Regions from separate parts of the Dehalobacter sp. TBBPA1 genome, predicted to be linked through region 2. Evidence: riboswitches for the same ligand, from Rfam matches in the RefSeq annotation. Region 2 holds a riboswitch; the other holds the start of a gene.
What was found. A riboswitch is a leader RNA that binds a small molecule or an ion and turns the genes downstream of it on or off. The one in region 2 is predicted to bind cyclic di-AMP.

Region 1: it holds a riboswitch for cyclic di-AMP, as region 2 does, so the genes downstream of both, ablA (lysine 2,3-aminomutase) here and AB3489_RS07175 (C40 family peptidase) in region 2, are expected to answer to the same signal.

Annotation. Positions count from the first base shown of each region.
Region 1 covers NZ_CP162385.1:2,101,228-2,109,105, reverse strand. Annotated here, with positions in the region: gene AB3489_RS10335 (M56 family metallopeptidase) at 1-1,506, shown strand, start outside; partial or broken gene AB3489_RS10330 (preprotein translocase subunit SecA) at 1,588-1,689, opposite strand; gene nhaB (sodium/proton antiporter NhaB) at 2,006-3,511, opposite strand; cyclic di-GMP riboswitch class I at 3,598-3,689, opposite strand; gene ablB (putative beta-lysine N-acetyltransferase) at 3,888-4,736, opposite strand; gene ablA (lysine 2,3-aminomutase) at 4,711-5,994, opposite strand; cyclic di-AMP (ydaO/yuaA leader) riboswitch at 6,299-6,436, opposite strand; sodium ion sensor (DUF1646 type) at 6,490-6,544, opposite strand; gene recQ (DNA helicase RecQ) at 6,885-7,878, shown strand, end outside.
Region 2 covers NZ_CP162385.1:1,440,630-1,448,507, reverse strand. Annotated here, with positions in the region: gene AB3489_RS07190 (carbonic anhydrase) at 1-133, opposite strand, end outside; gene AB3489_RS07185 (M24 family metallopeptidase) at 156-1,340, opposite strand; gene AB3489_RS07180 (TrpB-like pyridoxal phosphate-dependent enzyme) at 1,844-3,214, shown strand; cyclic di-AMP (ydaO/yuaA leader) riboswitch at 3,418-3,552, shown strand; gene AB3489_RS07175 (C40 family peptidase) at 3,556-4,752, shown strand; gene AB3489_RS07170 (DUF456 domain-containing protein) at 4,974-5,453, shown strand; gene AB3489_RS07165 (ABC transporter ATP-binding protein) at 5,655-7,412, shown strand; gene AB3489_RS07160 (hypothetical protein) at 7,575-7,878, shown strand, end outside.

The sequences.
Region 1 (7,878 bases), 660 kb from region 2:
GCAATGGGTGTAAGTCCGCTTTCTATGCTGATGTTGCTTGGCAGTATGGTCTGGATGGCCGGGGTTATGGTGCTGCAGATTTGGAATATTTTTTCCTATTTTAAAATTGCAGGGAAGATCAAAACGGCTACGCTGCTGGATGCTTCTTTACCGGATATTTATGAGACAGATCAAATCAGCACACCGTTTGTTTTTGGCTTTAGGAGACCGAGAATTTACTTGCCTGTAGGAATTTCGTCCCGGGAATTACCCTATGTACTGGCGCACGAAACGGTACATATTAAGAGACGCGATTATCTGATCAAACCAGCGGCATTTCTGGTTCTGATCATCCATTGGTTTAATCCGTTGATGTGGTTCTGCTTTGCGCTGATGGTTAAGGACATGGAAATGTCTTGCGATGAAACGGTTATCAGAAACAAGGGACAAGAGATCAAAGAAGATTATTCCAATTCCCTGCTGGCGTTGGCAGTTCAGAAGAACAGCTTCTGGCAGGCTACCCCTTTAGCTTTCGGTGAAAACAATATTAAAGAGAGAATAAAAAATGTAATCCATTACAGAAAACCCGGTGTTTGGATTGGTACGGCGGCAGTTGTTATGATTGTAGCGTTGATGATTGGATTTGTGGCAAACCCGGTCAATGACACGGCTGCAGGACAGGAAACATACGCTGGTTATGCAGTAGATAAATTACTGGCCAACAAAACACCGTATGTAGGCAATGCGAGCAAGGTTATCGCGCTGATTGACGCGATGCCTTTGCCGAAAGGGGTCGTACGGGATAAAGTCGAATTGCAGACGTCGACCGCGCCGTATGGTTTAACCATTCATTACCGGATCAACGACGTTTCAGCGATTTCTGCGGAAAACGGAATGATCGGTGATGTGTTTGGGCGCAATGCCATCCTGTTGTTCAGCCTAGTCGATAATGTTGAAGTCATTAACATAAAATTTACCGACATCGCGGGAAAATATGAAGGATATAGCACGACTTACTTAAGAAGCAGAATCGAGCAAATCATGCAGAGAGATGTACGCGCATATGCCGAAAGTACCGATTCACTGAAGGAATTGCTTACACGTCTGGAGCATGCGTACTTCAGTCTTGGAAATGAAGGAAATACGGCGGTCAACAGAGCTAAGCAGATTGAGCTGTGCTTGGAGAAAATTATGTCATCACCGTTACCTTCCTCCAATCCCTATGATTATATCAAAGCGCATCAGGCAGAGTACAATATCATTCTGGCCATGGATGAACAAGCACTGCCTTACCTATTCTCCGAATTTGCAAAAGGCGGGCAAACAGGCTTAAAGGGAAGTCTGATGGAGATCCTGTGCCGAAAGATCCTCGGCAGTGAGGATATCAAATACGCCAGTACGAATCATCAGGACTGGTATGATGTCTATAAGAAGCATATCCAGGAGATAACAGACAAAAATAGTTTGGCCTGGGTGCAGGATCATTACCCGAAAGGTGTACTTATTTTGGGCGGAAAACAGAATTAACTTAGACCATCTGTAACGCATTTTTCGTTCTTCTTCCGGGACTCCTAGGATCACCGCCTGGGAGTATGTCAAATTGCGCACTGGTGCGTAATTTGAGTTGCCGGCGGAAGCATCGGGCAGTTTGTTCCCGTACTCTCTGAAGACCTTTATATGTCTGCCGGCCGTACTCTGAGACTCCTCCAGCCACTTGCCCCTTTCTCCATGCTTAAGAAGGGGCCTTGACCTCCGTCAGCCGCCTTTCAATCTCGACAGCGGCGGCAAGGTAACTCCTCTCAGTCGGGTATTTGTCATGTTAATTTCAGCCGCGATGACATGTATTAGTTATTGGATCAGTCATGATATCCACACTCCTTGGGTAGGATATGTGGCCAGGCTTAAAAGTTTGACAACCTCAGTCTTAACAACGGACAATCTTTCTCATCGTATATAAGGTCACCGAAAGTCGAGATACTAAAAGATCAGTAATGCTCAAACCCTTGTAATCTGATATTCTCAAGTGTTATAACAGGTACATTGTTGCCAGTAAACCTGCTGCAGTCATAACGACGGCGTATGGCAGAGCCAGTTTTACCATCTCAGCGTAAGACAGGCGAATCAGCGGTGCAAGTGCAGAAGTCAAGAGAAACAGAAACGCCGCCTGACCATTTGGTGTGGCAACGGAAGGGATATTTGTACCCATGTTGATGGCAACTGCCAGCTTGTTGTACTGCTCCAGCGCAATAGCTCCGGCTTCAAACGCTTGCTTTGTTTCAGTCATATATACCGTAGCCACAAAAACGTTGTCACTGATTGCCGAAAGGACGCCGTTGGCCGTAAAAAAAGCGGCAAGCTGATTCTGTCCTTCGATGTTCAATACCCATTGAATAATCGGCGTAAACAAATGCTGATCATGAATAACCGCAACGACGGCGAAAAATACGACCAGCAGCGCAGTAAACGGCAGCGCTTCTTCAAACGCATGACCGATGCGCTTTTCTTCAGTAACCCCGTTGAAGGCTGTAAGCAGGATAATAATCATCAGACCAATAATACCTACTTCCGCCAGGTGCAGTGCCAGGGAGAAGATCAGCACAACACCGCACAAAGCCATAACAATCAGGCGCACACGTCCGCGCATATTCCTGGCAGTATCTTTGACTTTTACATCATCTTCCATAACCTTTCGCACAGACTCAGGAAGCTGGTAGCCGTACCCCCAGAACTTAGTAACTTCAAGGATAATGGTAGTCAGAAGACCAACGATCAATACCGGGATAGACACAGGGGCACATTGTATAAAGAAATCTACGAAGTCCCATTGCATAATGGAGCCAATTAAGAGGTTCTGCGGTTCACCAACCAGTGTTATTGCTCCGCCCAGCGCAGTGCCCACAGCGCCATGCATCAGAAGATTACGCAGAAAACCACGGAACTCGTTCAGGTCCTCATGATGTTTTTCATCAACACTATGGTCGTGATTAATGTCATACGTTTCGTATACTTTTTCGCTGGAAGCAAACTTGTGGAAGATGCAATAGAAACCATAGGCCACGGCGATAATCACTGCGGTTACGGTCAGCGCGTCCAAAAACGCGGAAAGAACCGCACCTAGAACAGCGAACAGGAATGAAAGCGCGACTTTAGAGTGTACTTTAGTAAGGAGCTTGGAAAACAGGTACACAAGACCTTCTTTCATAAAATAGATCCCGGCAACCATGAACATCAGAAGAAGAATAACCGGCAGGTTCATTTCAACCTCGTGATAGACCATATGAGGGTTAGTAAGTCCGAGCACAACGGCTTCAATCGCCAGAAGCCCACCGGCAGGAAGCGGATAACATTTTAACGCCATTGCCAGGGTAAAAATAAATTCGACAATCAACACCCACCCGGTAACGTACATACCGGCGGTAACCATCAAAATAGGGTTCAACACCAGAAAAGCAAGAATTGTTCTTTTGTACCAGTCCGGAGCGCGGCCCAGAAAATTATCTCTGAAAGCCCGTCCGATGCCCATTTCTTTCATATGTACTATCCTCCCAAGTGAAAATAAAAGACATAAAAAAGAGAGTACTCCAAAACGGAACTACTCCCCCCCAAGAAGTTCATATTACTTGCAGCCTGGCAATCATAGCAACTTACAAGCAACCTTAGACCCATAGCTTTAGCGTCCTTCACTTTCACGAAGTTTGCATCAACCTGTACAACTATATATTGTTATTTTTGCTTAAGCTTTTATATTATAACAGAAAATTATTCTTTTGAATACCCTGAATATATCCACTTTATGCTGAAGAGTCCAGGTATTTATCTTAAGTATTTTGTTTTTTAATATAATCCTTTAGCAAATCAGGCTATCTCTCAAAAATCTTCTTCCCCTTGACTTACAAAATAGTATTTTACTATTTTAAAGTTTTTACCCAAATATTCATATCTTCAAAACCGCCGCAAATATGGCAGTTGTTGATTAGTCTACCCCGATACATATACCCCAGCTTGCTTAAAGACCTGTTGATTCCAAGATTGTTAGCTCTTGAAAGGCTATATGCTGTAGCAAAGCCATTGCGTTTCAAGTGTGTTTCCAGTTGGAATATCAATTCGCTTAATATGTTTCTGCCTCTATACTTTGGATAAGTGGCGCAATCAGTTATTTCAGCGTTCATGTGTTGTTTGTCAAGATCCGCCGAAGCAATACTGATAATTTTTCCTTCTTCTTCCGCTACCATATATAAAATATGATCCTGCATAACTTTTTGAAGATACTCTCTGCTGAAAATAGGAGTTGGATAGGTTTCAAATGCCGTTTGAAAAAGCTGAATTATCTGGGGAATATCGTCCGGCACGGCCTGCCTTATCGTATAGTTTTTATTCTTATTCAGCTCGAATTTATTGGTATTCTTAACGCAATAATCGATAATTCTGTTTTCTTTCTCCTCATAGAGTGAATTTTTGCGCTTCGTATCAAGAAAAAGGGACATACAAGTTGCATCCTCTCCCTGAAAAAAACCGTCGATAACCCCCTCTGCTACAAACCCACATTCCTCAAAGATACTAAGATCTTGTTTATAACAATTCGCAATAATCTTACCCAGATTTTCTTTTTTGGAATAATCAATAATCTCTTTGATTATCAACTCAGACAAAAGAGAATGACTCAATATTTTAAGCCTTTTATTGCGATAATCCACGTACATGTCCACACCCGAAAAGTTTGTATATAAATTTTCACATTCGTCTTGATCTATATTCATGGAAGTCCTCCCTCTTGTTGAGTCTTACGTTTGTACTTGGAATCAAGCACACTTGTTCATCTCTGTATAACTTTTCTAATCCCCGGTATTCTTTATTCTTGAATTTACTGCACGTGCCGCATTTTCGGCACTGGTGCGTTTTATCCCGAGGCTCGCTATACGTGCAAATTACACCTTCATAATTTCTAAGAATGACCTTTTCAGGGGAATATGAAATCAAGTATTGTGGATTGACTGGGATCTTCCCCCCGCCTCCAGGCGCATCCACAACAAACTGTGGAATAGCTAGACCCGAGGTATGTCCACGCAGCATTTCTATGATTTCAATCCCTACAGAAACCGGAGTTCTGAAATGCTCTATTCCTTCTGAAAGGTCGCACTGATAAAGGTAATATGGTCTAATTCTGGAGCTTATCAGTTTCTGAACCAAATCACGCATTATATAGGGGCAATCGTTAATGTCTTTTAAAAGTACAGATTGGTTGCCAAGAGGAATTCCGGCATCTGCCAATTTCTCGCATGCCATGCGAGCCTCAATTGTCAATTCCTTGGGGTGGTTAAAGTGAGTATTCAGCCAAATTGGATGATATTTTTTCAGCATTTTGCAGAGCGTATCGGTAATTCTCTGAGGCATGACAACTGGTGTTCTTGTGCCTATCCGTATTATTTCCACATGTTTGATTTCTCGTATTGATCTTATGATTGCTTCCAGCCTTTCATCAGAGAGGCATAAGGCGTCCCCTCCTGACAAAAGTACATCTCTGACTTCTTTATGCGCTCTGATATAATTAATCGCCCGTTTGATATTGTCCTGGGAAAGAGCCCTATCCTCATGCCCGGCAAATCGTCTTCTTGTACAGTGGCGACAATACATTGAACACTGATCAGTAATAAGCAAAAGTACCCTGTCCGGATATCTGTGAGTAAGACCCGGGACTGGCGAGTCGACTGTTTCATGCAGCGGATCACAACTGTCGAACTTGGATATTTTAGTTTCATGAACTGTCGGTATTGCTTGCCGCCGTATAGGGCAATGCGCATCATTAGGATTCATGAGCATCGCATAATAGGGTGTTATTGCCATACGTAATTTTTTAAGACTTACTTCTACTCCCTGGCGCTCATCCTGGGTAAGATTGACCACCTGTACCAACTGATCTATTCCGGTGATTCGATTGGCAATCTGCCATTGCCAATCCTGCCATTGTTCTGTCGTTATATCTTTCCATAAAGGTATATCCCTGTAATCTCTCGGCATTTCATTATGCTCCTCTCCAATCTTTATTCAGCCTGTTCCTCCTTTAATCTCTCCTAAATGTTTGCCTCTTTTATGGCTGTGGGGGACTGCATATTGCCGCTACGATTCTGATATCATCTTCTTGTAATAATACTCCGGCAATTTCCTACCTGTTCTGCCAAGACCCGAAATACATACAGAAATCATAGCAATCCTTCCTTTTTAATAATTGTTTTTTCTTCAATAAAAAATGCTGCAGAGAGGTCCCTGCAGCATATGCCTAAAAAATTTATACCCTAACTAAAGGTGTCATCAAGCATATTAATCACCTTCTCTTCCAACGCTTACGAGATTAGCTGACGGATTCGGGTCGAAAGAGCCTAACCCTACCAAAGCACCTGCTATGGATTCACCCCTATTTGTTTGGGTCTCCCGTTCCATACGGATTCAGCGTTTAAAATAAATTCAGTTTTATTCTTTGATAAAAACATAAGGTGAAAAGCTAACACATTAAGTAGCCTCCCACCCCAGAGCCTTGTTTCTCTTGAAAATGGCAAGTGCCATTCCAACCGAAAGCAAACGTATTATGTTTTGCGTATCCTATTTACTGAATCCAGCCAAAATATTAGCTGATAAATATAGGATAACAAAAGATTAATTTAATGTCAATTTAAAATGTATTTTTTTGGCAATGTTTCCTAACCATGTGAACTACAGTTTCTTGTTCACAGAAACACCTCCTGAAAATAATTGCTGCAATGATATCAACGATATGAAGAATTGTAACAAAAATCCTGAGATTAATAAAGGAAATGACTTTTTTTCGGCGAACTTTAATACATAAAATCGGCCATAGATTCTGCTCTATGGTTATTTTTCTATAATCCCGGCGGATGGGAGATTGATTGGATATGATTGCCAAAGCCAAAGAAGCCCTGCTCAAATATTACGGTTACCGGGAATTCAGAGGAGGGCAGGAGCAAGTGATAGAGAGCCTGCTTCAAAGGCAGGATACGTTAGCCATTATGCCCACAGGGGCAGGCAAGTCGATTGCGTATCAGATTCCGGCGGTTCTGTTTGAAGGGGTTACGCTTGTCATTTCCCCTTTGATCTCTCTAATGAAAGATCAAGTGGACAGCCTCAGGCAAACCGGGATTCCGGCTACGTTTATCAACAGCTCTATTTCTCCGAAAGAGACCTGGTCGCGCATTGACAGGATGCAGCGGGGAGAGTATAAGCTGGTCTATCTGGCACCGGAGCGTCTGGAATCGGAAGAGTTCCTTGCCAGGTTGAAGGGACTGCCAATCCATTTTGTGGCTGTAGACGAAGCGCATTGTGTTTCCCAGTGGGGCCATGACTTTCGCCCGAGCTATTTGCGGATCAGCAAGTTTCTGCAATCCCTGCCCGCAAGGCCGTTGTTTGGAGCTTTTACAGCTACGGCCACAGAGGAAGTCAGGCAGGATATCATCCGCTTGCTGGGCCTCAAGAAACCGAATTGCTTTATTACGGGATTTGATAGGCCGAACCTGAAGTTTTCCGTTCTGCGCGGTGAAAACAAAAAGGTTTTTATCCAGGACCATCTGAAAAATAACCTCAATGATTCGGGAATTATCTATGCCGCAACGCGTAAAGATGTCGATAAACTCTATAAATTACTGAAAGGACAGGGATTCTCAGTCGGCTGTTACCATGCCGGTTTGCCCGATCAGGAACGAAAGCGCAATCAGGAAAAGTTTATCTATGACGAGATTGCTGTGATGGTGGCAACAAACGCTTTCGGCATGGGAATCGATAAATCCAATGTCCGGTTTGTGATTCATTACAACATGCCCAAGAACATCGAATCCTATTATCAGGAAGCCGGCAGGGCGGGTCGTGACGGTGAGCCGGCAGAATGTTTTCTGC
Region 2 (7,878 bases):
CCAGTCTCGAATCCGAACAGCCAATGAATAACGTATGCGGGCTTTGAGAATTCCCTAATTCTTCAAAAAGCTGCCTGTGCTCCTGGAAATCCGTTTCTTTAAATTGAATAAGGCCCTGAAGTAATTTCTCCATATTTTACATCCTTGCTTCTTATTTATACCTCGATAATGTCCGTTCCTCCGCCCGTGAGACATCTGCCGCCGGCAGCACTTACCACATAGGTGTCTTCCACTCCCACCATGCCAATGTTGGGCAGACCCTTTTTCGGTTCGAGCGCGATGACCATATTCTCAGTGAGTTCCGCTAGGAAACCATTCGTAATCACAGGCAGTTCATCGACATGAAGTCCAACGCCGTGTCCGAGAAACTTAACTTGCCGTTCCCCATACCCCATAAAGTTCCGTCTGAAGTCTTCACTGAGCGTGCTCATTACCGATTGATAGATTTCCGACGGTATCGCCCCTGGAATCAGTTTTTCTGCCAGACGCTGCTCAATTTCCATACAGGCGCGATGCGCCTTCACAACATCGGCATCAGGCTTGGCTCCAAAAATATAGACCTGGGTTTTATCGGAATGATAGCCATTGCAGCCAAAACCGACATCGACAAAAACCAAATCCCCTTTTTTTAGCTTTCTTTCCCGGCTGCCTAACAAAGGAACGGCAGGACACATACCATAGGCCCCACCGGGGCCGTCAAAGCTGGTTGGGTAAAGAGAGCTTTCTCCAAAACCAATCTGTCCGGCAACCATTTCCGTCTGAAACATGGAAAAACGGCTGACACCATGATGTCCAATCTTGATCATGGCGGCATAAAGTTCCGCTACAAAATCGGCCTCGCTCATACCTTCCCTGAGCAGTGGCGGAACAAGTTCATGCAGCAGCTTACAATGGTTTTTTCCTGCTTGTTCCACCCATTCCAGCTCGTACGGCGATTTGACCGCTCTGACCGACAGCACCAGCTTGTCTACTGAATGAATGCTTCTCATCGTGAAGTACTTCTTCAGCCGCTGCAGCATGGCGAGCGGCACAATCTCTGTTTCAAGATACGTATTCCCTAGCCCAGGTCCGATCATCCCGGCCGCATCACGGTAACTTTCCATCGGATAGATCGTTGTCAGAGGCGATTCAGCTTTGGCGCGATCATAACTTCGGCGCACAAAATAGTGCCGGGTCCGGTCTTTTTGAATTACAAGCATGCCGTCCTGCATTGTTCCTGTAAAATAATACTGATTCACTTTACCAAGTATAAGGATAGCATCCCATTCAAGATAGGTCTGATCCATGAGGTCGCACAAGTGATTCAGTCTCCGGTCAAGTTCGTTTATCATAAGTGTCATAGACAGTTCCTCCGTTAGACAATGTATCGCGTACTTCTCTAGAGTTTACCATACTTTGCGTTTTTTCAAAATGGTGCAATTCCCTGACTTTGAAGTTTTACATTTTCTTGACAAAAAGTTAATTTCAAGCTAAGATTTAAGCAATATTTGATACTGTTAAACCGCAGAATGAGAGTAGTAACATGATGTTTGCTGTTTCAAGAGAGCCGCAGTCGGTGGAAAAGCGGTAACAGCACTGATGTGAATGGACTCATGAGGGCCGTGCAGAGATTACAAAGAATGATTGATGTAAGCGTATGCAGGCCGGGAACTCCGCCCGTTATGAATGGAGCGTATGTCCGTCATACGTTTTAAGCGGCGTGTAAACGCAAGTTGGGTGGTACCGCAGAGATCAAAGTCTTTGTCCGATAGTTTGGACAAGGCTTTTTTTTAATAGATTTTCGTTTATTCAACGAAGATTAATCAAAAGATAGTTAATAATAATCTGGAAAGGAATGAAGACCATGACAAGCATACCTTACAAAATCTATTTACCTGAAGAAGAGATGCCCAAGTACTGGTATAATGTAAAAGCTGTTATGAAAGAGCTCCCGCCGCCCTTTATTCATCCGGGCACGATGAAGCCCTGCACCGCAGATGATCTGCGGCCGATCTTCTGTGACGAACTGATTGAACAGGAACTGAACAACACGGACGAATATATCGAAATTCCTGAGGAAGTTCGTGAATACTACAGGATGTACCGTCCTTCCCCGCTCGTGAGAGCCTATAATCTCGAAAAGCTGCTGGATACACCAGCAGAGATCTATTTCAAATTTGAAGGCACGAATACTTCAGGTTCCCACAAATTAAACTCTGCAGCTGCCCAGGTTTATTATGCCAAAAAACAGGGTCTATCTTCGCTGACAACGGAAACCGGTGCAGGACAATGGGGTACGGCCTTATCGATGGCCTGTGCGTTTTATGATATTCCATTAACGGTCTATATGGTGAAGGTGTCTGCAGAACAAAAGCCTTACCGGAAAGCCGTCATTGAAACCTATGGTGGAAAAGTCATTCCATCTCCTTCCGACACGACGGAAATCGGCCGGAAGATTCTGGCTGAAAACCCCGGCACAGGCGGTTCTCTTGGCTGCGCGATTTCGGAAGCGATTGAAACATCTGTCAAAACCGAAAACTGCCGTTATGTACTTGGCAGCGTACTCGACCATGTCCTGCTGCACCAGTCCGTGATCGGCGAAGAAACCAAGCTTGCCTGTGACAAGTACGGCATTGAGCCTGAAATGATCATCGGCTGTGTCGGCGGTGGGTCAAACTTTGGTGGTCTGGTTGCACCCTTCATGGGTGACAAGATCCGCGGCAAAAATAATATCGAGTTTATTGGTGTTGAACCGGCCTCCTGCCCTTCTCTGACCCGCGGCAAATATGCGTTTGATTTTGGAGATACAGGAAAAACGACGCCCCTGATCAAAATGTATACGCTCGGATCAGGGTTCATTCCCTCTCCGAACCATGCCGGAGGCCTCAGGTATCACGGTATGAGCGGAATCGTTTCCAAACTGTACAATGACGGCTATATGACAGCCCGGGCAGTTGAACAGTCCAAGGTATTTGAAGCAGCTACAGCCTTTGCGCGCTGTGAAGGCATCCTGCCTGCTCCGGAATCCGCACATGCTTTGCGGGTTGCAATGGATGAAGCGCTCAAGTGCAAGGAAACCGGTCAAAAGAAGACCATCCTGTTTGGCCTGACTGGCACCGGATATTTTGATATGGCTGCTTATATGAGCTATAACGCCGGCACAATGACAGACTATATTCCGACCGATGCTGATCTGGAAAAAGGCTTTGCTACGCTGCCAAAAGTGGATCTATAGAATCGGCATTCCTAACAGACTTCGTGATAAGGGAATGTATCTAAACACAGCCTATGAAGGGCGCTTCAAATATAAATTGAGGCGTCCTTCCTTTATATCTCTTGGGCGTTGTAGCTTTGCACAGCGTTATAAAATTTTCGTTCCGAGGCAGGATATTTAAATTATGTGTCGAAATATTACAAAATTGCGTATTATAATATGAACTAAATAAAGAGCTGAATCCAGGCCAGCCTGGAGCGGGGGAACTTCTTTTTCTGGGGTGAATCGCATTTTGCGTAGGGCCTATACCTTTGGTCCGAATCCGTCAACTAACCTCGTAAGCTAAGAAAGGTGAAAATTTGATGCATTTTAAGCAGATCATTTGCGTTACCTTGACCTGCCTTAAAAAAATATCATGGAAATCACCGCGCCTGCTCGGTGGTTTATTTATTACAATGATATTAATCGGGTCGTTTGCCTGTTACCTTGCCACCCCAATGAATGCCGTCGCTGTCTCAGTCAACGGGAAACAACTTGGACTCGTCTTTAACCAGAATACCGCAGATACACTTATGGCGTCTGCAGCCAAAGAAAAACCTTACGAGATGGCCTATACCAATATCACCGTCAGCAATGCCGATTATCTTCGTTCTGCGCTGCGGCCAAACAATGTTGAAGAAAAAATTAATCACCCCTACGATGCCTATCAGTTCACCATTAATGGTACTGTGATTGCCGTTTTGCCGGAAGCGGAAGATATTGATCAGGTCTTAAAAGAATTTCAGGCGTATTACGTGAAACCCACGAAAGATAATGTCGTGACTTCCGTTAAGATCGCCGAAGACGTCATATCCTCCAAAACAACGGCCGGGCTTTCTCAAATTCAATCACCTGAACAGGTTTTGAAATCTCTGATTGACCATAACTCCCTTACGGTCATCTGTCAGGGAAAATATACGGAAACGCAGAAAATCCAATATGATACCATCACCAAGAAGGATTATAAGCTCGGCTTTGGTAAAAAAGAAGTGATTACGGCAGGCAGTGACGGATCGAAGTCCGTAACCTATTCTTATGTCCAGAGTAACGGCAAGTATTCGGAAAAGCAGGTTGTCAAGGAAACGATTCTCCAGGACGCTGTGACTGAAGTGATTGCCGAAGGCCCGACTGCCAAGCCGATCCTGGTTGCTTCCAGATCCAATAGCTATTCAAATGTCGTTGATTATGCACTGGGCTATGTCGGATGCCCGTATGTTTATGGTGGAATAAGCCCCGGCGGGTTTGACTGTTCCGGATTTACCCGCTATGTATACGCTGCGGCCGGTGTCTCCCTTCCCCATTCCTCTTTCGCGCAGTATGCTTCCGGTACCCCGGTTGGCAGGGATGAGCTGCAGCCTGGAGACCTTGTCTTTTTCTCGACCTATGCCCGGGGCGCCTCACACGTCGGTATTTATATTGGCGGAGGACAATATGTGCACGCCTTTAATTATTCAACCGGCGTTGTCGTATCCAATCTAAGCGCGCATTCGTCCAGTTATCTTGGTGCCCGCAGATATTAACAACTTTGCTGGCAAGAGTTATCAACACAAATAGGATGATGCTAATAGTTAACTTTTAGCATCATTTTTATGTCAATGACTTGAACATAACCGAGCTGTTTGCATTAAAAAATTGAATTTTTCTTTCCAATCCAGTATATTTATACGGGTAAGCAGCAAATTCATTGGTTATTATCATAGAACATATGAATGATCCTATCTGAAAATGGAGGGAAGAAAGAATGGATATGATTGCTTTAATCATTGCGGTTGTTCTCTTTATTGCGGGTATTGTTGGAACTGTTCTTCCCGTTTTGCCCGGCGTCATTTTGATCTATGCAGGCATGCTGGTCTATGGCTTCATGACAGGCTTCGCAACATTAAATGCCTACTTTTTCATCCTGCAGGCCCTGGTCGTAATCCTGCTGTTCTTTGTGGATTATTTTGCCTCGGCTATCGGAACGAAACGCTTCGGTGGAAGCAAGCAGGCAGCCTGGGGCGCAGTGATCGGCACCATTCTGGGTTTGATCGTTCTTGGACCGCTTGGTATCATTCTCGGTCCGTTTTTGGGGGCGATTGCAGCCGAACTGATCCGTGGTACGGAATTAAAGAAGACAATCCAAATTGGTTTAGGTACACTGCTCGGTGTCCTTGGCGGTACTGCTGTCAAGATCGGTGCCGAAATCATTATGATTGTCTATTTTTTCGTGCGCATCTATTAATGACTTTGCATAAATATTCTATTAGAAAGCACATTTCCCCTTTGATTTCTGACAGAAATATTAATTTCATTTTTTCCATAGAATGGAACCCATCCGCCTGATTTTTTAATTTTAATGAAATATGCTATACTGTTCCGAGAAAAGAGTAAGATTCCTGCAAGTATTTGCAGGCTTTATTTTTAGAAAGCGTGGCTCGGCAGCATGAATATCCTGAACCGTTTTGTTCGTTATTATAAGCCTTACCGCCTGTTGTTTTATACGGATATGCTTTGTGCAGTGATTGTCTCCGTCGTCGATCTGTCCTTCCCTCAAATCCTAAATCACTTAAGCAAAAATGTTTTTACACAAGGCAGAGAAGTGATCCTGCACAGTATCGGCTTTTTCAGCGCAGTATTGCTGACACTCTACATAATCCGCTACTTTTGCCAGTATTTTATCACTTGCTGGGGCCATATCATGGGAGCCCGGATGGAAGCCGACATGCGCAGAGATTTATTCACGCACTTTCAGCGTCTGTCTTTCTCTTACTACGACCAGAACAATACCGGTGAGCTGATGTCCAGACTCGTCAATGACCTTTTTGACATTTCCGAACTGGCGCATCACGGACCGGAGAATATCTTTATTTCCTTCCTGAAAATCATCGGGTCATTTGTTTTGCTGATGCTGCTGAATGTGCCAATGACTCTTATCCTGCTCGCTGTCACAGCGATCATGGTGATTTTCAGTATTCAGCGTAATCTCAAGATGAAAGCGGTCTTCCTAGATAACCGGGTCAAAATTGCCAAAGTCAACACAAGCCTTCAGGATAGTCTGGCTGGAATCCGGGTGGTCAAGTCCTTTGCCAACGAAGAAGCAGAAAAAATGAAATTCCGGAAAAGCAATCAGGACTTTCTGGCATCCAAAGCCGGCAGCTATAAAATGATGGGAGGTTATTTTGCCTGGAATTCCTTCCTTTCCGGGCTGCTTTATATTGTCGTCATTATCTCCGGCGGCCTGTCCATTGCCGGTGGATCACTAACACTTACGGAACTTGTCATTTACCTGCTTTACATCAATATCTTTGTTCAACCATTGGAAGTACTGATTAATTTTACCGAACAGTTTCAAAAGGGTTTTGCCGGGTTTAAACGCTTTGAGGAAATTATGGAGACAAAACCTGATATTATGGAAAAACCAAACGCCCTGCCTCTGGAAAATGTCAAAGGTGAAATAGAATTTTCCAATGTTTCTTTCCGATACAACCTCGATGATGATGTCCTCCAAAATGTCAGCGTCCGAATTCCTACCGGAAGGAAAGTTGCTCTGGTGGGTCCCTCTGGCGGCGGAAAAACAACACTGTGCTCCCTACTCCCCCGTTTCTATGACGTTACCGAAGGAACCATTACGATTGACGGTAACGACATCCGGGATATCACGCTGGAATCCTTAAGAAATGCGATCGGGATCGTGCAGCAGGATGTCTATATGTTCAACGGTACGATCAAGGAGAATATTGCCTACGGCAAAGCGAATGCCTCCGACCAGGAAATCATTGAGGCTGCCCGCAGTGCCAACATTCATGAATTCATCATGTCTTTGGAACTTGGTTATGACACGTTCGTCGGTGAACGGGGCGTCCGGCTTTCTGGAGGACAAAAACAGCGACTGTCGATAGCAAGGGTATTTTTGAAGAACCCGCCGATATTAATCCTGGATGAAGCGACTTCGGCACTGGATAATGAAAGTGAACGCTATATTCAGGAGTCTCTGTCCAAGCTATCGCATAACCGGACGACGGTTATTATTGCCCATCGTCTGAGTACCATTAAAAATGCTGACGAAATTATTGTCATTACAGATGAGGGCATTCAAGAAAGAGGCACTCACCGCCAGTTGATTAATCTTGACGGGATCTATGCCCGGTATTACAACATGCAGTTTGAGGGAATCGATACACAAGTACGTCAGCCGGAGTAAAGCAGATCAACGTAAACGTATTCAAAGTAATTATTGTCCATAAGCACTAATGATCGGTATTATTTTACCGAAAATTTTTTTGCAGAAAAATTTAACTTAATAATATTTTTGTTATTTGACAAAAATAAGTTAGGTCATAATTGCTTATGGAGGTAAAAATAAATGGATGAAAAAAACAAGACCATCTTAGCTTCTGCCAAAAAAGACATGGAAGTTAGTGAGGAAATCGGCGATCTGAGAAGCCAGTTATCCGCAATGGAAAACACCATGAATCAGTTGAAACAAGTATCATTCAGTAACTCTTCTTCTCAGGGTAGTACAGTAAATCAGAACGAAATCATTCAGCAGAGCCAGCAGGCAGCCAATCAGCTTCAGCAGCAAATTCAGGGCTTCCGCAACCAGACCCAGCAGCAGAAACAGCAGGCAGATCAACAGCTGCGACAAGCTATCCAAACGGCGATGACCG